Regions from separate parts of the Streptomyces sp. NPDC046805 genome, predicted to be linked through region 4. Evidence: riboswitches for the same ligand, from Rfam matches in the RefSeq annotation. Region 4 holds a riboswitch; each other region holds the start of a gene.

The links. A riboswitch is a leader RNA that binds a small molecule or an ion and turns the genes downstream of it on or off. The one in region 4 is predicted to bind cyclic di-AMP.
Positions count from the first base shown of each region.
Region 1: another riboswitch for cyclic di-AMP. It lies ahead of ABZ910_RS20745 (transglycosylase family protein); the one in region 4 lies ahead of ABZ910_RS14670 (NlpC/P60 family protein).
Region 2: another riboswitch for cyclic di-AMP. It lies ahead of ABZ910_RS18060 (C40 family peptidase); the one in region 4 lies ahead of ABZ910_RS14670 (NlpC/P60 family protein).
Region 3: another riboswitch for cyclic di-AMP. It lies ahead of ABZ910_RS21330 (M23 family metallopeptidase); the one in region 4 lies ahead of ABZ910_RS14670 (NlpC/P60 family protein).

Region 1 covers NZ_JBEYYC010000018.1:83,446-88,458, reverse strand. Annotated here, with positions in the region: gene ABZ910_RS20750 (transglycosylase family protein) at 242-1,252, shown strand; cyclic di-AMP (ydaO/yuaA leader) riboswitch at 1,436-1,604, shown strand; gene ABZ910_RS20745 (transglycosylase family protein) at 1,609-2,310, shown strand; gene eno (phosphopyruvate hydratase) at 2,563-3,849, shown strand; gene ABZ910_RS20735 (septum formation initiator family protein) at 3,982-4,458, shown strand; gene ABZ910_RS20730 (DUF501 domain-containing protein) at 4,497-5,013, shown strand, end outside.
Region 2 covers NZ_JBEYYC010000015.1:71,082-76,094, reverse strand. Annotated here, with positions in the region: gene ABZ910_RS18080 (8-amino-7-oxononanoate synthase) at 1-1,124, shown strand, start outside; gene ABZ910_RS18075 (DUF397 domain-containing protein) at 1,219-1,443, opposite strand; gene ABZ910_RS18070 (helix-turn-helix transcriptional regulator) at 1,453-2,322, opposite strand; gene ABZ910_RS18065 (ATP-binding protein) at 2,535-2,993, shown strand; gene ABZ910_RS18060 (C40 family peptidase) at 3,012-3,485, opposite strand; cyclic di-AMP (ydaO/yuaA leader) riboswitch at 3,489-3,669, opposite strand; gene ABZ910_RS18055 (hypothetical protein) at 4,030-4,338, opposite strand; gene ABZ910_RS18050 (ATP-dependent Clp protease proteolytic subunit) at 4,346-4,981, opposite strand.
Region 3 covers NZ_JBEYYC010000019.1:51,940-56,952, forward strand. Annotated here, with positions in the region: gene ABZ910_RS21320 (HPr family phosphocarrier protein) at 126-407, shown strand; gene ABZ910_RS21325 (GntR family transcriptional regulator) at 589-1,284, opposite strand; gene ABZ910_RS21330 (M23 family metallopeptidase) at 1,578-2,330, opposite strand; cyclic di-AMP (ydaO/yuaA leader) riboswitch at 2,344-2,502, opposite strand; gene ABZ910_RS21335 (pitrilysin family protein) at 2,736-4,124, opposite strand; gene ABZ910_RS21340 (pitrilysin family protein) at 4,121-5,013, opposite strand, start outside.
Region 4 covers NZ_JBEYYC010000011.1:138,551-143,563, forward strand. Annotated here, with positions in the region: gene pcrA (DNA helicase PcrA) at 1-615, opposite strand, end outside; cyclic di-AMP (ydaO/yuaA leader) riboswitch at 983-1,154, shown strand; gene ABZ910_RS14670 (NlpC/P60 family protein) at 1,160-2,329, shown strand; gene ABZ910_RS14675 (hypothetical protein) at 2,429-2,782, opposite strand; gene ABZ910_RS14680 (NlpC/P60 family protein) at 3,213-4,274, shown strand; gene ABZ910_RS14685 (response regulator transcription factor) at 4,387-5,013, opposite strand, start outside.

The DNA.
Region 1 (5,013 bases), on a different contig from region 4:
AACGACCGTAACCGGAGCCGGTGCGTGCGCGCGCGGGCGCCGGGACGGGGAGGCGAATGAGCCCGCGGTATCCGGATAAAGGCGACTGGCGAGCAATTATGGGTGAGCGCTGTGATCTTCACGTGATCCGCGCGGGATTGACTTGTGACGGGCGATCGTCTGCCGATACGTTCACTCGTCAACACGGCGTCTCCGCTTCACTCGTGGCGCCGGGCACTGCTGTCGCACGAAAGGCTTCCGCATGATCTCCGGGAACGGTCGTCACCGTCGCCCTCGTCAGGCACCGGCTGTCCTCGTCGCGGCCGGAGTGACCGGCTCCGCCCTCGCCCTCCCGCTTCTGGGTGCGGCCAGCGCGAACGCGGCAGACGGCACCACGTGGGACCGGGTGGCCGAGTGCGAGAGCGGGGGTTCCTGGAGCGCCAGCACCGGCAACGGGTACTACGGCGGTCTGCAGATCTCCCAGGAGGACTGGGACAAGTACGGCGGTGGCCACTACGCCTCGAGCCCCGACGAGGCCAGCCGTTCACAGCAGATAGCCGTCGCCGAGAAGATGCTCGCCGACCAGGGGACGGGCCACTGGGCCACGTGCGCCCTGCTCGCCGGGCTCAGCAGCAAGTCGGGGTCGGTCCATGTCGACACCGGCGTCTCCGGGGGCGGTTCGTCCCATTCCGGCTCCGGCTCCTCGGGTGGGCACGGCTCGTCCGGTCTGATCGGCGCGTTGACGTCGGGCGGGTCTTCGTCCGGCTCCTCGTCCGAGGGCTCGTCGTCCGCGTCGTCCGCGTCCCCGTCGACGGATGCCGACGCGGGTGCCGGCGCCGAGAGCGGTTCCACCGGCTCCGGCGGCCCTGTCGAGACCGGGAAGTCCGCACCGGCCGGTTCCAGTGGCGCATGGAACGACGGCAGCTCGCACACGGCGAGCCCTGAAGCCGACGATTCGGACAACGAATGGCAGAGCGGTAGCTCTTGGAGTCTGGTCGACACCGGGGCGATCGGTGGCGGCGGTCGCCATCGGGGCGACAGTGCGGACGAAAATGGGGCGAACCGGGCGAGTGGTGACTCCGCCGACTCCTCCGCGCGGCACGCCTACACCGTCCAGGCGGGCGACACTCTCGCCTCCATCGCCGACTCCCTTGACGTGGACGGCGGATGGCGGGCGCTGTACGGCGCCAACAAGAAGGCCGTCGGTTCCGACCCGAACCGGATCGCCGCCGGTCAGACCCTCCACATCGGTGGCGAAAAGGGTGCGAAGTAGCGGGAGTTGGCGCCCCGCTTCGTCGCCAAATGTCCCGTTTGGCGAAAGTGTGGGATGACTCTCAGAAGCCCTGATCGTCTTTGGAATTCCGCGGATCGCGTGCCTACGGTCAAGTCCGCTCGTCACCACGAGCCCCGGCTGCCGCTACGCCGAGTCCTGCCAGCGGCCGTACGGGAACAGTCGACGCGTCAAGCGCCGTAGGCAGGAGCGGGGGACCCAAGGTAAGTGCCGGAACCGGCAGTTGATGCCGCGACCGGCTTGGGGTGAAGCCATGTCCCGCGAGGGACGTGGCCGGGCAACTCAACCGGCCCGAACCCGACAGCTCACCTCGCAGGCGTCGGTGAGGGGATCGATCCATGCTGTTTTCCAGCAAGGGCACGCACCGCCGTCCGTCCAAGGCCACCCGCGCTCTCGCGCTCGCCGGTGTCGCCGGCGCCGCTGTCGCCGCCCCGCTGATGGCGTCCGGCAACGCCTCCGCCGCCACCGCCTCCCAGTGGGACGCCGTCGCCCAGTGCGAGGCCGGCGGCAACTGGTCCATCAACACCGGCAACGGCTTCTACGGCGGTCTGCAGTTCTCCGCCTCCACCTGGGCCGCGTACGGCGGCACGCAGTACGCCGCCACCGCCGACAAGGCCACCAAGGCCCAGCAGATCGAGATCGGCGAGAAGGTCCTCGCCGCCCAGGGCAAGGGCGCCTGGCCGAACTGCGGCACGGGTCTGACCAGCACCCCGTACAGCGGTGGCACCGCCTCCTCCTCCTCCTCCGGCAGCACGAGCACCGGCAGCACGGACACCACCGCCACCGCCCACGCCAGTGAGCCGCAGGCGGCCACCCGCTCCACCGACCGCCCGGCCGCGAGCAAGACCGTCACCACCCCGACCGGCAAGAAGGTCAAGAAGGGCGACGGCGAGTACAAGGTCGTCAAGGGCGACACCCTCGGCTCGATCGCCGAGAAGCACAAGGTCGAGGGCGGCTGGAAGAAGCTGTTCGAGCTGAACAAGGACATCATCGAGGACGCGAACCTCATCTACCCGGGCCAGCAGCTGCACCTGAAGTAAGGAGCAGGCGGCCCCTCAGACTCCCCGCCCCGGCGCGTTTTCCCCCGTACGCGCCGGGGCGGGGGCTTTCCGGGCTTCTTTCAGCCCCCCCTTTGTTCCGCCCAGAAACAATATGTACGGTCGCCGTCGTGTCCATGGGGCGGTCGGTCGGCCGACCGGGACCCCCGGGCGGTTAGGCTCTAGTCGCAAGGCACAGCCAGGGCCGACACGGCCCATGTGCCCCGCACTTTCAGCGTCACATCCAAGAAGGAGATGCTCGTGCCGTCCATCGACGTCGTCGTAGCCCGGGAAATCCTGGACTCCCGAGGCAACCCCACGGTCGAGGTCGAGGTCGGCCTCGACGACGGCAGCACGGGTCGTGCCGCCGTTCCGTCCGGCGCCTCCACCGGCGCCTTCGAGGCCATCGAGCTCCGCGACGGTGACCCCAACCGCTACCAGGGCAAGGGCGTCGAGAAGGCCGTCCTCGCCGTGATCGAGCAGATCGGCCCGGAGCTCGTCGGCTACGACGCCACCGAGCAGCGCCTGATCGACCAGGCGATGTTCGACCTGGACGCCACCGACAACAAGGGCTCGCTCGGCGCCAACGCCATCCTGGGCGTCTCCCTCGCCGTCGCGCACGCCGCCTCCGAGGCCAGCGACCTCCCGCTGTTCCGCTACCTGGGCGGCCCGAACGCGCACCTCCTGCCGGTGCCGATGATGAACATCCTGAACGGCGGCTCGCACGCCGACTCCAACGTGGACATCCAGGAGTTCATGATCGCCCCGATCGGCGCGGAGTCCTTCTCCGAGGCCCTGCGCTGGGGCGCCGAGGTCTACCACACGCTGAAGAAGGTCCTGAAGACCAAGGGTCTGTCCACCGGCCTCGGTGACGAGGGCGGCTTCGCCCCGAACCTCGGCTCCAACCGCGAGGCCCTCGACCTCATCCTCGAGGCCATCAAGCAGGCCGGGTACGTCCCCGGTGAGCAGATCGCCCTCGCGCTCGACGTGGCCGCCTCCGAGTTCTACAAGGACGGCAAGTACCTCTTCGAGGGCAAGGAGCGCTCCGCCGCCGAGATGACGGAGTACTACGAGCAGCTCGTCGCGGACTACCCGCTCGTCTCCATCGAGGACCCGCTGTTCGAGGACGACTGGGCCGGCTGGAACGTCATCACCGAGAAGCTGGGCGACAAGGTCCAGATCGTCGGCGACGACCTCTTCGTCACCAACCCCGAGCGCCTGGCCCGCGGCATCGAGGAGGGCTCCGCCAACGCGCTGCTCGTCAAGGTCAACCAGATCGGCTCGCTGACCGAGACCCTGGACGCCGTCGAGCTGGCCCAGCGCAACGGCTTCAAGTGCATGATGTCCCACCGCTCCGGCGAGACCGAGGACGTCACCATCGCCGACCTGGCCGTCGCGGTGAACTGCGGCCAGATCAAGACCGGCGCCCCGGCCCGCTCGGACCGCGTCGCCAAGTACAACCAGCTGCTGCGCATCGAGGAGATCCTCGACGACGCCGCGGTGTACGCCGGCCGCAGCGCCTTCCCGCGCTTCAAGGGCTGAGCCTTCCCGCACGGCCGCTGATCCAGCGGCTGACCAAACCAGGCGTAAGGCTTCGCCAGTCGTACGTACGTCCCCGTACCGGTCCCGTACCGTGTGCGGGGACGTACGCGCGTGACACGGGAGGCGGGGAACATGGGCGTGAAGGACCGGGACCGGTTCTCCACCGCGACCAGGCTGCGGCTGCTCGGTGAGCAGACGGCGGCCCGCGTCTACCGCTCCCAGACCAAGCGCCAGGCCCGCCGCTCCCGGCTCACCGGCCGTGCGGCGCTGCTGGCGCTCGTCCTGTGCTCGCTGATCGTCGCCCTGGCCTATCCGATGCGGCAGTATGTGTCGCAGCGGGCCGAGATCGCAGACCTCCAGCGGCAGCGGCAGCAGGCCCAGGAGCGGGTCGAGCAGCTGCGCGACCTCAAGGCGCGGTGGCAGGACGACGCGTACGCGGAGCAGCAGATCCGGCAGCGGCTGCACTATGTGATGCCCGGCGAGACCGGTTACGTCGTGATCGACCCGAGCACGGCCAGGAAGGCGCGCACCGACCTGGGAGCCACCGACCGCCCCTGGTACGCCAACGTCTGGGACGGGGTCGACAAGTCCGACGCCTCCGACCAGTGACACCGACAGACCCAGAGAAAGACAGCCTGAAGACAGTCATGGAAACGCCTCCGCCGCCCACTCCGCGCACCGAGCCCACCGACGCGGACGTCGAGGCCTTCAAGCAGCAGCTCGGCCGTCCGCCGCGCGGGCTGCGGGCGATCGCGCACCGGTGCCCGTGCGGGCAGCCGGACGTCGTGGAGACGGCCCCGCGGCTGCCCGACGGCACGCCCTTCCCGACGCTGTACTACCTGACGTGCCCGAAGGCCAACTCGGCCATCGGCACGCTGGAGGCCGGGGGCGTCATGAAGGAGATGACGGAACGGCTGCAGAACGACCCCGAGCTGGCCGCCGCCTACCGCGCCGCGCACGAGGACTACATCCGGCGCCGCGACGAGATCGAGGAGCTGAAGGGCTTCCCGAGCGCCGGCGGCATGCCGGACCGGGTGAAGTGCCTGCACGTGCTCGTCGCCCACTCGCTGGCCGCGGGCCCGGGGGTGAACCCCCTCGGTGACGAGGCCCTCGCGATGCTGCCGGAGTGGTGGCGCAAGGGCGCCTGCGTGACGCTCGCTTCGG
Region 2 (5,013 bases), on a different contig from region 4:
CGTTCGGCTGGATCGACGACCAGGCGCAGCAGCGCCGCCGCGCCGGGCTCGTACGGTCCCTGCGGCCCCGCGCCGCCGACTCGTCGCTCCTGGACCTCGCGAGCAACGACTACCTGGGGCTGGCCCGCCACCCCGAGGTCGTCGAGGGGGCCGCGGCCGCCGCGCGCGCCTGGGGCGGCGGTTCCACCGGGTCCCGGCTGGTCACCGGCACCACCGAGCTCCATGCCGAGCTGGAGCGCGAGTTGGCCGGCTTCTGCGGCTTCGAGGCGGCCCTGGTCTTCTCCTCCGGATACGCCGCCAACCTCGCCGCGGTCACCACGCTGGGACCGCACGGCTCGCTGATCGTCTCCGACGCCGGCAACCACGCCTCCCTCATCGACGGCTGTCGCCTGGCCCGCGGCGCAACCCAGGTCGTCGGGCACGCCGATCCGGACGCCGTGGGCAAGGCGCTGGACACGCACGAGGGGGCGGCCGTCGTCGTGTCCGACACGGTGTTCTCCGTCGACGGGGACGCGGCGCCGCTGGCCGAGTTGGCCGCGGCGTGCCGGGAGCGTGACGCCGGGCTGCTCGTCGACGACGCCCACGGACTCGGCGTCCTCGGCGACGGCGGCCGGGGAGCCGCGTACGCGGCCGGACTCGCGGGCGCCGACGACATCGTGGTCACGGCCACCCTGTCCAAGTCACTGGGCAGCCAGGGCGGGGTCGTGCTCGGTCCCGCGCACGTGATCGACCACCTGGTCAACGCGGCACGGACGTTCATCTTCGACACGGGCCTCGCCCCCGCCGCCGCGGGCGCGGCCCTGGCGGCCCTCAGGCTGCTGCGCGGACAGCCGCGGCGGGCGGCGCGGGCGCGCGAGGTGGCCGCCGACCTGTACGCACGCCTGACCGCCGCCGGTCTGGAAGCGGTACGGCCGGACGCCGCGGTGGTCTCCGTGCGGGCGCCGTCCCCGGAGGCGGCCGTGCGCTGGGCGGCCGACTGCCGAGGGGCGGGCCTGGCCGTGGGCTGCTTCCGTCCTCCTTCCGTGCCCGACGGGATCTCACGGCTCAGGCTGACCGCCCGCGCCGACCTGTCCGAGACCGAGATCGCACGCGCTGTGCGTGTGATCGGCGAAGCGCGACCATGAGTCGGCGTGACACGGCCGTGCGTCGCGGGTCGGGGAACGGGTCAGCGGGGGCAGTCGGGTCGGGCTGCGTGGGGTTCGGTCGGGGCGTGCGGGGTCACCGGAACGCGCCGACGAACTCCGTCCAGCTCCGGGGAGAGAAGAGCAGCGCGGGTCCGGCGGGGTCCTTGGAGTCGCGTACGGCGAGCAGCCCGGTCCAGGGACCGCGGCGCGGCCGAGCCGTCTCCACGCAGTTGTTGGCTCCGGTGCTGTAGCTGCTGCGCAGCCACCGCACACCGTGCAGATCGGTACTGGTAGGTACGTTCCGAGGCAGTGCGGACATGGTGCCTCCTTACGCGCCGTCACCTATCCCGGCGATGTAATCCAACGAGTCCTCAGGTGAAAGGGCGTGGATCTGAAGGGTGTTGAAGGCCTCCGTATAGGCCTGGAGGACTTCTTTCCGCTCGAGGTAGAGGCTACTCGTCAAGTGGTCGAGAACAACTACATCCAGATCAGATGTGCTCGGAAATGAGAAGATAACGAAAGGGCCGGTGATGCCGATGTGTGCGCCGGCCGCGAACGGCAGGACCTGAAGCCTTACTTGGGGCAGTCGCCCCGCCTCCATCAGCCTGTTCAGTTGCCCCGCCATGACCTCCGGCCCGCCCACCTGCCGTCGCAGCACCGCCTCGTCGAGGACGGCGGTCAGTTCCAGCGGAGGGTCCGCGCGCAGGACCTCCTGCCGGGCCAGTCGCACCTCCACCAGGGCGTCCAGCCGGTCGTCGGGCTCGTCGTCCGGCCCGCCCACGGCCGCCCACGTCACCGCCCGGGCGTACGCGGGTGTCTGCAGCAGCCCCGGGACCACCGACGTCTCCAGCGTGCGCATCGCGCTCGCCTGAGACTCCAGGCTGATGAAGTCGCGGTAGGCGGGTGGCAGTACCCCACGGTACGCGTGCCACCAGTGGTGCCGGCCGCCACCGTCCTCGGAGTTCGCCAACGCCAGGAGTAACTCCCGTAGTTGGCCGTCCGTCACACCGTAGGCGTCCAGGAGTAACCGCACATCGGCCGATTTCACGCCACTGGCGCCCGTCTCGATGCGGCTCACCTTCGACTGGTGCCAGCCCACCAGGCGGGCCGCTTCGCCGCTCGTGAGGCAGGCGCCGGTGCGCAGGGTGCGCAGTTCGGCGCCCAGTTTCCGCCGGCGCACCGCGGGACCATGCTGCATGGGCTCCTCCTTACTCCCTTCAAGCCTCCCAAATACGGTCTGCCGTCGCAGAGTTCACCGCTTTGAGCGACAGATATATGCATATCTCGGTGGATCGGCACCGTGACCGGCACGGCGGTGGCAGTCTGACGGCGAAGCACCAGTGCGGGACCGTACGCGAACCATCCGCTCCGTGTCGGACTACGGTCCCGTGGGAAAGGGACGACGTCGCCATGGCAGACCATCTGGAAGCATCCGTCACTCTGCCGAGCGATCCCGCCTCGGTCTCCGCGGCCCGCTCCTTCGTGCTGGGGACGCTCGCGGAGTGGGGCCTGCCCTCGGACACGGAAGCGGCCGACACCGTCCGGCTCATCGTCTCCGAACTCGCCACCAACTCCGTGCAGCACACCTTCGGGCAGTCGCCCACCTTCAGGGTGGACATGATGCTCGTCCGTGACGAACACCTGCGCATCGGCGTCACCGACAGTCACCCGCGGTTCCCGAAGAGACTTCCCGCGGCCGTCCAGCAGGACAACGGGCGCGGCATGGTCATCATCCGCTGGCTCGCCGCCGAATGCGGTGGCAAGCTGCGCATCCGCCCCACCCGCGAGGGCGGCAAGACCGTCTCCATCCAACTCCCCTGGACGGTACCGGCCGAGCCGGTGACCGCCGCGGGACAGCAGGAGCCGTAGGACAAGAAAAAGGCCGGGTCAGCCGACCCGGCCGTACCAGACGCTCCTCGTCCAGATCTTCTGGAGTTTCACCACGTCCCCGGTTTTCGGGGCGTGCCAGATCCTTCCTTTCCCGGCATAGATGCCGACGTGGTAGACGCGTGAGCCCGAGTGGAAGAACACCAGGTCCCCGGCCCTGCGATGGCGGGCCGACACATGGTGGGTCCTGTTGTACTGCTGGGCCGCCGTACGCGGCAGGCTCTTGCCCACCTTCTTGAACGAGTACAGCGTGAGCCCGGAACAGTCGAACCTGCCCGGTCCGGTGGCGCCCCATCGGTACGGGGAGCCCTTCTTGGAGGCCGCGATCTGGAGTGCCTTGGTCGCCGTGGCGGCGGCCGCGGCCTCGGAGGCCATGCCCGGCACCACGATCGAGCCGCCCACGGCGGCGAGAGTGAGGGCCGAGGCCGTGCCGGCCCGGGCCACGAGAGACGGGACGCGATTGAGCGCAATCATGCGCAACCCTTCGTCAGCCGCCTGTGAAGGATGACCTGTCGGATTCGGGCTGGCGAAGTTGCCCGGCCGCGTTGCCGCGGCTTCACCCCAAGGGCTGCGCACAGCGGACCGGTGTCCGCTGGGCGACCCGTCTTGCTCGGGTCCTCCACTCCTGCCGATCCACTGCCGTCGACCGGTCATCCGGGCGGCGGCAGGACTCGGCGTCCGCCCGGACCGCCCCGCCGCGGTGGCGGGGGCTTGTCGTCAGACAGGGATCTTGACTCACTGGAGTCCGAATATCCCAATGGAACCGGGTATGTGAGGAATGCGTCACTATTGGCCCGTTCGGGTGGATACCCGGGTGCCCGCATACCGGGCGAGGAGTCGACGTACCCCCGGACCAGCGCGGAAGCGCTCGGCGCGCTCCTCGCGCGCGCGTCCCGTGCAACCCGCGATGCCCCGAAAAAAGTCGCTCGTCTACGCCGAACAGGGGTACGTCGTTCGGGCCGTTTGAACTCGGGCCCGGAGGCCCGGACCGGGGTGGCGACCGGGCCGGTGTTCTTCGTCAGCCCGAGCCGTCCGACGGCACGGTCACGCGGGCGGTGCGGCGTTCGCCGTCCAGCACCCGCAAGGCACATGCCAGGGTGGCCGCGTGCAGCTCCGTCTCGCCCCGCTGGTGCATCAGGCTCAGCGCGTCACGGAGTTCCACCGCCTTGCGGACCAGGGCCTGGGCGGCCCGCAGTCCGCCGTACGTGCCCGCGTTCTGCGCCGGATTGATCCGGCCCAGCAGGTCGACCACGTCGAGGTAGCGGTCGATCAACTCGCCCTCGGCGCACGTGAGAGCGGGCAGCGGCGGCAGTTCGGGTGGCAGCATCGGCGGCTCACCTCGAATCCGGTGTGCCGCGCGAGGCCTTGCGGCTGGTGATGATCCCGTCCACCAGGCCGTACTCCAGCGCGCCCTGGGCGTCCAGGATCAAGTCCCGTTCGAGGTCCTCGTGCACCTGCTCCGGGGCGCGCCCGGTGTGCCGGGAGAGCATGTCCTCCAGAAGGGCGCGGACCCGGGTCAACTCCTCCGCCTGGATGACCAGATCGCTGGGCTGCCCCCGCACCGGCTCGGGCAGCGACGGCTGCTGGATCAGCATCCGCGCCCCCGGCAGCGCGAACCGCTTGCCCGGCGTGCCGGCCGCGAGCAGCACCGCCGCCGACGAGCCGGCTTGGCCCAGGCAGATCGTCTCCACGTCACAGCTGACGTACCGGATCGTGTCGTAGAGGGCCGCCATCGCGCTGAACGAGCCGCCGGGGGAGTTGACGTACAGCGAGATGTCCCGGTCCGGGGAGTCGTGTTCGAGGTGCATGAACTGCGCCATCACGTCGTTCGCCGACGTGTCGTCGATCGGCGTGCCGAGGAAGACGATCCGCTCCTCGAGCAACTTCGAGTACGGATCGAGCGTGCGCTGACCGGAGCTCGTGCGCTCGGTGAACTCGGGCAGGACGTAGCGGGCGGCTGGTCGAGTCATGACATACCCCTCCTCGCGGCAGAGCCGACTCC
Region 3 (5,013 bases), on a different contig from region 4:
GGGCGGAAGTTGGACCGAGGCCGCGGTCCGACGACACCTCGGGGCGGGACGCAAGGACCGCTCCGGGCACCGCTTCACGATGTGGAAAACTGGTCTAGACAACCCTGATACCGAAGGGCACGCACATGGCTGAGCGCCGCGTCAACATCGGCTGGGCCGAGGGTCTTCACGCCCGGCCCGCCTCCATCTTCGTCCGAGCCGCCACGGCCGCAGGCGTCCCGGTGACGATCGCCAAGGCCGGCGGCGCGCCGGTCAACGCGGCCTCCATGCTGGCCGTTCTCAGCCTGGGCGCCGAGGGCGGCGAGGAGATCGTCCTCACCTCCGACGCCGAGGGCGCGGACGCCGCCCTGGACCGACTGGCGAAGCTGGTCGCCGAGGGCCTCGAGGAACTGCCCGAGACCGTCTGATCACCGTCCGAGCATCATCTGTGTGACACCAGGAAGCCGCGTCATCCGGAAAGGGTGACGCGGCTTCCGCGTTTTCGCGCGCACCTCGTGTCGAATTCACCGAACACAAGAGCAAGGGGGAATTGCAGGCAGCGGAAATACGCCCCCATGGAATGCCTTCCCTTTGTATACGGCGCCCGTGTTAATGCCGCAGGCTCGGCATGTGTACGGCATGTTGCGTATTCCTCACGTGCGCCCTGCCGTCGGCGCCGGAGGCGAACCGCAGCCGGTGCGTGGTCGTCGCACGCTCGGCATGCAGGGCGCAGATCGCCCGCGCGCGCTCGTCCTCGCCGCGCGCCACCGCCTCCACGAGGGCGCCGTGCTCCGCCCAGGACTCGACGGGGTCGACGGGCGCGGCCACCACGTACATCCACGCGATCTTGTGCCGCAGTTGAGCGAGCGCCGAGGTCAGCGCCGGGCTGCCGGCGGCCTGGGCGAGCGTCTCGTGGAACCAGCCGCCCAGGGAGCGCAGGTCCTCGCTGTTGCCCCTCCTGGCCCGCTCCTGACCCAGCCTGACGAGGCCGCGCAGCACCTTGAGGTGCGCCTCGGTGCGCCGCCGGGCGGCCCGGGACGCGCCGAGGGGCTCCAGCAGCAGGCGCATCTCCAGCAGGTCCGCGGCCTCCTGCTCGGTCGGTTCGGCCACGCACGCGCCCGCGTGCCGCCGGGTCACCACGAAGCCCTCCGCCTCCAGGGTGCGCAGGGCCTCGCGGACGGGAACGCGGGAGACGCCGTAGCGGCGCGCGAGGAGTTCCTCGGTGAGCCGGCCGCCACGCTCGTGGACGCCGGTGACGATGTCGTCCCGGATCGCCGTGCACACCGACTGCGCCGGAACCCGCATGACCGACCTCCGCTTCGATCCCCGTGAAACGGATCCCCTGGAAATGGATCCCCATGAAAGCGACGCTCGTGAAGCATCGACGATCGACGCATGTCCGGTGACTCTATTGCAAGGAGCCGGAATTTCCGACGGCAGGCCGGAATCCATGGACAGATTTTGGACAGCACCGCGTTCAGCATTGCGTTCGGTACTGCGCTCAGCGTCGCGTTCGAAACGGCGAAAGCCCCGGCTCGGGGAGCCGGGGCCTCGGGATGAGGTGCGATCGTCCGTCGGACGGGCACCACGCTCGTCCGTCAGACGTGCACGCCGTGCTTGCGGAGATAGGCGACGGGGTCGACGTCGGAGCCGTAGTCCGGGGTGGTGCGGGCCTCGAAGTGGAGGTGCGGGCCGGTGACGTTGCCCGTCGCTCCGGACAGGCCTATCTGCTCGCCCGGAGTGACCTTCTGGCCCACCGAGACGCCGATCGACGACAGATGGCCGTACATGGTGTACATGCCGTCGGCCATCTTGATCACGATCTGGTTGCCGTACGCCCCGCCCCAGCCGGCGGACACGACCGTGCCGGAGCCGACGGCGTGGACGACGGTGCCGCTGGCCGCGTGGAAGTCGATGCCGGTGTGGGCACCGGAGGACCACAGGGAGCCGCTGGACTTGTAACCGGTGGAGACGTACGAGTGGGCGACCGGCACCACGAAGGCGTTGAGGCGCCTGCGCTCGGCGGCGCGAGCGGCACGCTCCTTGGCCGCACGCTCCTTCGCGGCCTTCTTCGCCGCCGCCACGCGCGCGGCCTTCTCGGCAGCCTTCTCCTCGGCGGCCTGCTTCTGGGCGGTGGCCTGAGCGTCGATCTGCTGGGCGGCCGAGCCGCCGAGGGAGACGACGGGGATGAGGCCGGTCTGCCCCGCGCTGCCGCCGGCGGCGAGCGCCGGGGCGGCCAGGGTGCCGACCACACCGGTGGTGGTGAGGGCCGCGACACCCGCGGCACGAGCGGTGGTGCGCTGCATCCGGCTGGGACGACGATGCTTCCCGGTGGCGCGCGTGAACGCCATGAAGTGGCTGGTCCTTTCCTTCCTTCTCGCCTACCGGGTTAGCTGACGGGTTCGGAGCAGGAAGGTCTCCTACGGCCCCCACGGCGCGCGTGGGCGTCCGATTCACCCCAGGGACGGTTGGGTCCCCGGCTCCCCTGGCTCGCGCCGTACGGGGACTCGGCGATGACTGTCCGGTGCCGCGGGCGCGGCGCACTGCCTGACGAACAGCCCGGACGACGCTAAGGGGGGCAACTTTCAATTCCCAAACAAAAAAAGACTTTTGTAGCGCACGCCACACGCAGACAGGCGACCTCCGCCCCAATTCGGGCATATGGGCGGTAGGTGTGAAGGCCTGGGCGGAACACACGAGGGCCCTGGCGACCGGTCAGTCGCCAGGGCCCCACGCGCGCGGGTGCCTGTTGTGGGCTACTCGGCGGCCACGACGGTGACTTCACCGATGCCGAGGGCCTCGACCGGCTCCTTGATCTGAGCGGCGTCACCGACGAGGACGGTCACCAGACGGTCCACCGGGTAGGCGTTCACCACGGCCGCGGTGGCCTCCACGGTGCCCGTGTTGGCGAGCTGCCGGTACAGCGAGGCCTGGAAGTCGTCGGGCAGGTGCTGCTCGACCTGGTCGGCCAGGGTGCCGGCCACGGCCGCCGCGGTCTCGTACTTCAGCGGCGCCACTCCGACGAGGTTCTGCACGGCGATGTCGCGCTCGGCGTTCGTGAGGCCCTCCTCGGCGAGCGTGCGCAGCACCGTCCACAGGTCCTGGAGCGCCGGGCCGGTGTTCGGGGTGTCCACGGAGCCGCTGATGGCGAGCATCGAGGCGCCCGTGCCGTCCGGGGCGGACCGCAGGACCTGCCCGAACGAGCGCACACCGTAGGTGTAGCCCTTCTCCTCGCGCAGGACCCGGTCCAGGCGGGAGGTGAGGGTGCCGCCGAGGCAGTAGGTGCCGAGCACCTGGGCGGGCCACACACGGTCGTGCCGGTCGCCGCCGACGCGGCCGATGAGCAGCTGCGTCTGGACGGCGCCGGGGCGGTCCACGATGACGACGCGACCGGTGTCGTCGGCGCTCACCGGCGGCACGGGACGCGGCTGGGCCGGGGAGCCGGTCCAGCCGCCCAGGGTGTCGCCGAGCAGCTCGTCGAGGTCGATGCCGGTGAGGTCGCCGACGACCACGGCGGTGGCGGTGGCGGGCCGGACGTGCCGGTCGTAGAAGGCGCGTACGGCCGGGGCGTCGATCTTGGCGACCGTGTCCTCGGTGCCCTGGCGCGGGCGCGACATGCGCGAGGTCGCCGGGAACAGCTCCTTGGACAGCTCCTTGGCCGCGCGGCGGGCCGGGTTGGCCAGCTCGTGCGGGATCTCGTCGAGGCGGTTGCGGACCAGCCGCTCGACCTCGCTGTCGGCGAAGGCGGGCGCCTTCAGGGCGTCGGCGAGCAGGCCGAGCGCCTTGCCGAGGCGGGAAGCAGGGACCTCCAGGCTGATACGGACGCCCGGGTGGTCGGCGTGCGCGTCGAGGGTGGCACCGCAGCGCTCCAGCTCGGCGGCGTACTCCTCGGCGGAGTGCTGGTTCGTGCCTTCGGAGAAGGCACGCGCCATGATCGTGGCGACGCCGTCGAAGCCGGCCGGCTCGGCGTCCAGGGGCGCGTCCAGCAGCACCTCCACGGCGACGACCTGCTGGCCGGGGCGGTGGCAGCGCAGGACGGTCAGGCCGTTGTCCAGCGTGCCGCGCTCGGGGGCCGGGAAGGCCCACGGCTTCGCCTCGCCCGCCCGGGGCTGGGGGTGGAACTCCATCGCGGCGAGCTCGGTCACTTGGCCGCCTCCTCGTCCTCGTGTCGGTCGGCGCCGGCTTCTACGGTGGCTTCGGACTCCGGGTCCTCGGGGAACTCCTCGTCCTCGGTGTGCTCCGCGGACTCCTCCGACAGCGGCTCGTAGACGAGCGACGCGCGGTTGTCGGGGCGCAGGCGGGCCTGGGCGACCTCCCGGACCTCCTCGGGGGTCACCGCCAGGACGCGCTGGACGGCGGTGAGGGCGAGCTGGGGGTCGCCGAACAGGACGGCGTAGCGGCACAGTTCGTCGGCGCGGCCCGCGACCGTGCCGAGCCGGTCCAGCCACTCGCGCTCCAGCTGGGCCTGCGCGCGCTCCATTTCCTCGGGCGTGGGGCCCTCCTCGGCGAAGCGGGCGAGCTCCTCGTCGATGGCGGCCTCGATGACCGGCACCTCGACGTCGCCGGAGGTCTTCACGTCCAGCCAGCCCAGGGAGGGCGCCCCGGCCAGCCGCAGCAGGCCGAAGCCGGCCGCTACGGCCGTACGGTCGCGCCGTACGAGCCGGTTGTACAGGCGGGAGGACTCGCCGCCGCCGAGGACGGTGAGCGCCACGTCGGCCGCGTCGCACGCGCGCGTGCCGTCCTCGGGGAGCCGGTAGGCGGACATCAGGGCGCGGGCCGGGACCTCCTCCACGACGACCTCGCGCAGCTGCCGGCCGTGGGTCTCCGGCAGGGAGCCGTCGCGGGGCTCGGGCTTGCCGTCGTGCGAGGGGATCGAGCCGAAGTACTTCTCGACCCAGGCGAGGGTCTGCTCGGGGTCGATGTCGCCGACCACGGACAGGACGGCGTTGTTCGGCGCGTAGTACGTGCGGAAGAACGCGCGCGCGTCCTCCAGCGTCGCCGCGTCCAGGTCCGCCATGGAGCCGATCGGCGTGT
Region 4 (5,013 bases):
GCTGAAGGACTTCGGCGGGAAGCGCTTGGGGTCGAGGTCCAGGTCGCGGCAGACCAGGGCCATCAGCCGCTTGGAGTCGGCGGCGTCGTAGATCGAGAACGACGACGTGAAGCCGAGCCTCTTGCTCTCGCGGCGCAGGATGCGCACGCACGCGCTGTGGAAGGTCATGACCCACATCGCGTTCGCGCGCGGGCCGACGAGCTGCTCGACGCGCTCCTTCATCTCGCCCGCGGCCTTGTTGGTGAAGGTGATCGCGAGGATCTGGCCCGGGTGCACGTTCCGCTCGGCCAGCAGGTGCGCGATGCGATGCGTGAGGACGCGGGTCTTGCCGGAGCCCGCGCCGGCCACGATGAGCAGTGGGGAACCGGCGTGCACGACGGCCGCGCGCTGGTTGTCGTTCAGCCCGACCAGGAGCGCCGCCGGGTCGATGACCGGGCGCGGGGCGCCGTCGCGGTAGTGGGCGTCCCGGTCCGGCGGCACGTCGAACTTCCCGCCGAACAGATCGTCCGGAATCGACTCCGGAGCGTGATCGTCCTCGGGCGGCGGCGGTTCCTCCTCGTGGCCGCGGGGGGCCTGGAGGTTCGCCAGGAAGCTGTCGTCAAAGAGGCTGCTCATCGCTCTCCGAGTCTAGGGCGCCCCACCGACAAACCGCCGCCGCCCCGAAAACATCCACGGCCGGGGACGCCGGGTGCGGCACACACACCCACCTTCACCCTCCAGAATCGTGCCGTAACGGTACGCAACCGACCCGCAGGCGGCTCGAATCGATCACGCGGCGACGGCGACCGACGCCATCCCCCCGTCGAGAACAACCGAACAAGTCACCTCATAACACACCGAATTGACCATCGCCAGGCAAGGTCATTACCAAGGTCACGAAAATGTATCGGGCATATCACCCACCAACCTTCACACGGGCCACACGAGTTGGCTACCGTGCCGGGCGGGCCGCAGGACCCCCACCGGCGAACGTCGCCGGGCCACGCGGCCCCCGCCGAGTCCGGCGCGCCTTCCGTGGTGCCGGAGCCGGGGACCCACACCGACCTTGGGGTGAATCGGTCCCGCTCCCCTCAGGGAAGGGACCGTAGGGCAGCCTTCCGGATCCACCCGCCCGAACCCGACAGCTAACTCGGTAGGCGGAGCACGGAAGGAGTCCCCCTTGGCGTCGCACCGCAAGCCGCGCCCCGTCGGTACGGGCCTGGCGGGCATACGCACCCCCGCCCTCGCAACCGCCGCCCTCACCTCGGTGGCCCTGCTGTCCCAGACAGCTCAGGCCGCCCCCTCCGCCGACCGCGGCAAGCCGAGCGTCGAAGAGGTCCAGAAGAAGGTCGACGACCTGTACCACCAGGCGGAGTCGGCGACCGAGAAGTACAACTCCGCGAAGGTGAAGACCGGCGAGGAGCGCAAGCGCGTCGACGGCCTCCTCGACGACGTGGCCCGCCGCACGGAGCGGCTCAACAAGGCACGCGAGAAGCTGGGTACGTTCGCCGCGGCGCAGTACCGGACCGGCGCCGCCGCCCCCAGTACCGCCACCCTCCTGCTCGCGAACTCCCCGCAGGACTACTTCGACCAGAGCCAGCTGATGCACCGGCTGACCTCACGTGAGAAGGGCGCGGTCGACGACTACGTCACCCAGCAGTCCGCGACCATGAAGAAACGGCAGGAGGCCACCAAGAGCCTCGAGACGCTCACCGCTTCGCAGACCGACCTGAGGACCGCCAAGACCACCGTCCAGACGAAGCTGACGACGGCGCGTGAGCTGCTGTCGAAGCTGACGGCGGAGCAGAAGGCGCGGCTAGCGGCGATCGAGAAGCAGAAGCAGGAGGAGGCCGCGCGGAAGGCGGCGGAGCTCGCCAAGCAGCAGGCCGCGGAGGAGGCGGCCCGGCAGAAGAAGGCCGCCGCGGCGAGCGTGTCGGCCTCGACGGGCTCCTCCTCGGGCTCCTCGACCTCCACCGCGGACTCCTCGTACGCCACGCAGGCCGCGAAGACGATCGCCTTCGCGCGCGCCCAGATCGGCAAGCCGTACGTCTGGGGCGCCACCGGGCCCGACTCCTTCGACTGCTCGGGCCTCACCCAGGCCGCCTGGAGATCCGCCGGCGTCAGCCTCCCGCGCACCACCTGGGACCAGGTCAACGTCGGCACCACGGTCTCGCTCGCCGATGCCCGGCCCGGTGACCTGATCTTCTTCTACGACGACATCAGCCACGTCGGCATCTACATCGGCAACGGCATGATGATCCACGCCCCGAAGCCCGGCGCCTACGTCCGCGAGGAGTCGATCTACTACGGCGGCTCGTCGATCATCCACAGCGTGGTGCGGCCGGCCTGAGCCGACCTGATGGAGCGTTTGGTCTGAGCCGGCCGCGGTGGTGTGGGCCGCTGTCGCGGCGGCTCACACCACCTCCGGCTCATCTCACGTCCGGCTCAGTCACGTCCACAGCACGGCGATGAAGATGTTCACCATGGTCAGCACGCCCACCAGGCCGAAGAGGCGCTTGTCCACCGTCTCGTCGTCCCGCTTCACGTAGACGAGCCCGAGGATCACGATCAGCAGCGCCAGCTTCACGCCGATCTTGATGCTGTTGACATGATGGCCGCCGGCCTCGTTGAGACCGACCAGGACCACGCCGGTGACCAGCATGGTCAGCGCGCCGTGCAGCATCGCGGGGACGAACCGGGCTGTGCCCTTGCCCATCGCCTTCATCTGGGTGAGGAAGCCGCCCAGGAGCGAGGCGATGCCGATGATGTGCAGGCCGACGAAGATTTCGATGAGTACGCCCATGGTCGGGAGCCTAATCAGCGGCGCCGGCACGTCCGGCCACCGCCCCACCTTCTCGCCCCCTCCCCCTCATGCGCATATGCGCCCGTGGCCTTAGCACCGCGCCACCCCGCGCGCCCCGAAACCGCTGCTTCGGTCACGGCTCCACATGAAGTCGGCGGCTCCGCACCCTGATCGCTGTCATATGCGGTCACCAGGCGATCCCGTCACGCCACTTCCGTACATCGCGTTACCAAGCCGACACACTCAGGTTTAGCGTCCTCCACCAGGTGACCGGCTCCCCACCGCCGCCCGGGCCATGGGCGGCAGCCGGACACCTCCGCCGAGAAGGTCCGGCGGCGGCCCGCTCCCCCGTGCGGGCCGCCGCAGGACACCGGGCGCGAGAGAGCGCCCCCGCGGTCGTACGAGTCACACGAAAGGACGTGACGGTCCGGTGGCAGCGCACCGCAAGCCCCGAGAACGCTCGCTCGGCGGCCCTACGGCCCGTACCGCGGCGACCCTGGCCCTGGCGGGCGCGGCGACCGCGACGGGCTTCGACGGAACCGGGCACGCCGAGCCGCAACTGACGCCTGCGCAGGTCAAGGCCAGGGTGGACAGGCTGTACGAGGACGCGGAGATCGCCACGGAGAAGTACAACGGGGCGAAGGAGAAGGCGGATGCGGCGCAGCGGCGGCTGACGACGCTGCAGGACCAGGCGGCCCGCCGGGAGGCGAAGCTCGACTCGGCGCGGAACGCGCTGGGCTCCATCGCCACGGCGCAGTACCGCAGCGGCGGGCTCCCGCCCGCGATGCAGCTGGCGTTCTCCGGCAGTCCCGGGCAGTACCTGGAGGGCGCCGAGTTGGCCGAGCGCGTGGCCGACCGGCAGTCGCAGGCCGTCGCTCGCGTACGACAGCAGCTCCGCGAGATCGAGCAACTGCGCGGCGCCGCCCGCGTCGAGCTGGCATCGCTCAGGTCCAGACAGACCGAGCTGAAGCGGCAGAAGAAGACGATCACCGGGAAGCTGGCCGAAGCCCGGCATCTGCTGTCCCGGCTGTCACCACGCGAGCGGACGCGGGCCACGGCGGACGGCGGGGCCGGGCACGCCTCACGGTCGGGCTCGGACGCGCGCGACGCGCTGGGCGCTGCCGGTTCCGTCGCGGCCCCCAACCCCCGTGCCGCCACGGCCGTTTCCTACGCGTACCGGAAGCTGGGCAGCCGCTATGTCTGGGGCGCGACGGGCCCGGACTCCTTCGACTGCTCGGGCCTCGTCCAGGCCGCCTACCGCTCCGCCGGCGTCTCCCTCCCTCGCACGACATACGCCCAGATCGACGCGGGCCGCCGCGTCTCCCGCTCCCAACTCGCCCCAGGCGACCTGGTGTTCTTCTACTCCGGCGTCAGCCACGTCGGCATCTACATCGGCAACGGTCAGATGATCCACGCCCCCAACCCGTCGGCACCGGTCCGCGTGGCCCCCATCGACGAAATGCCGTTCGCGGGGGCGACGCGGGTGGCGTGAGCGCCTGCGTCGGGGCGGCGAGGGCGGCGACGTGGCGAGGTCAGGGCCTGGTGATCGACGCCCGCGGCATGCTCCGGCCCCAACGACAGCGGCTCAAGCCCTCGTCGGACGGTCACACCAGCCGTCGGGCCGTCGCCCAGCGGGTCAGCTCGTGGCGGTTGGAGAGCTGGAGCTTGCGCAGGACCGCGGAGACATGGGACTCGACCGTCTTCACGGAGATGAAGAGCTGCTTGGCGATCTCCTTGTACGCATAGCCCCGGGCGATGAGCCGCAGCACCTCGCGCTCGCGCTGGGTGAGGCGGTCGAGGTCCTCGTCGACCGGTGGGGCGTCGGTGGAGGCGAAGGCGTCGAGGACGAAGCCTGCCAGGCGCGGGGAGAAGACGGCGTCGCCCTCCTGGACGCGGAAGATCGAGTCGACCAGATCGGTGCCGGTGATCGTCTTGGTGACGTAGCCGCGGGCGCCGCCGCGGATCACGCCGATGACGTCCTCCGCCGCGTCCGAGACGGACAGGGCGAGGAAGCGGACGGGCCGCTCGGCGTCGGCCGTCAACGCGGCGCAGCGGCGCAGGACTTCGACGCCACCACCGCCGGGAAGATGGACATCGAGGAGGACCACCTCGGGGCGGGTCGCGGTGATGACCGTGACCGCCTGGTCGACGTCCGCGGCCTCGCCGACGACCTCGACGCCGGTCTGCTCGGTCTGGCCGATCTCGGCCTGTACGCCCGTACGGAACATACG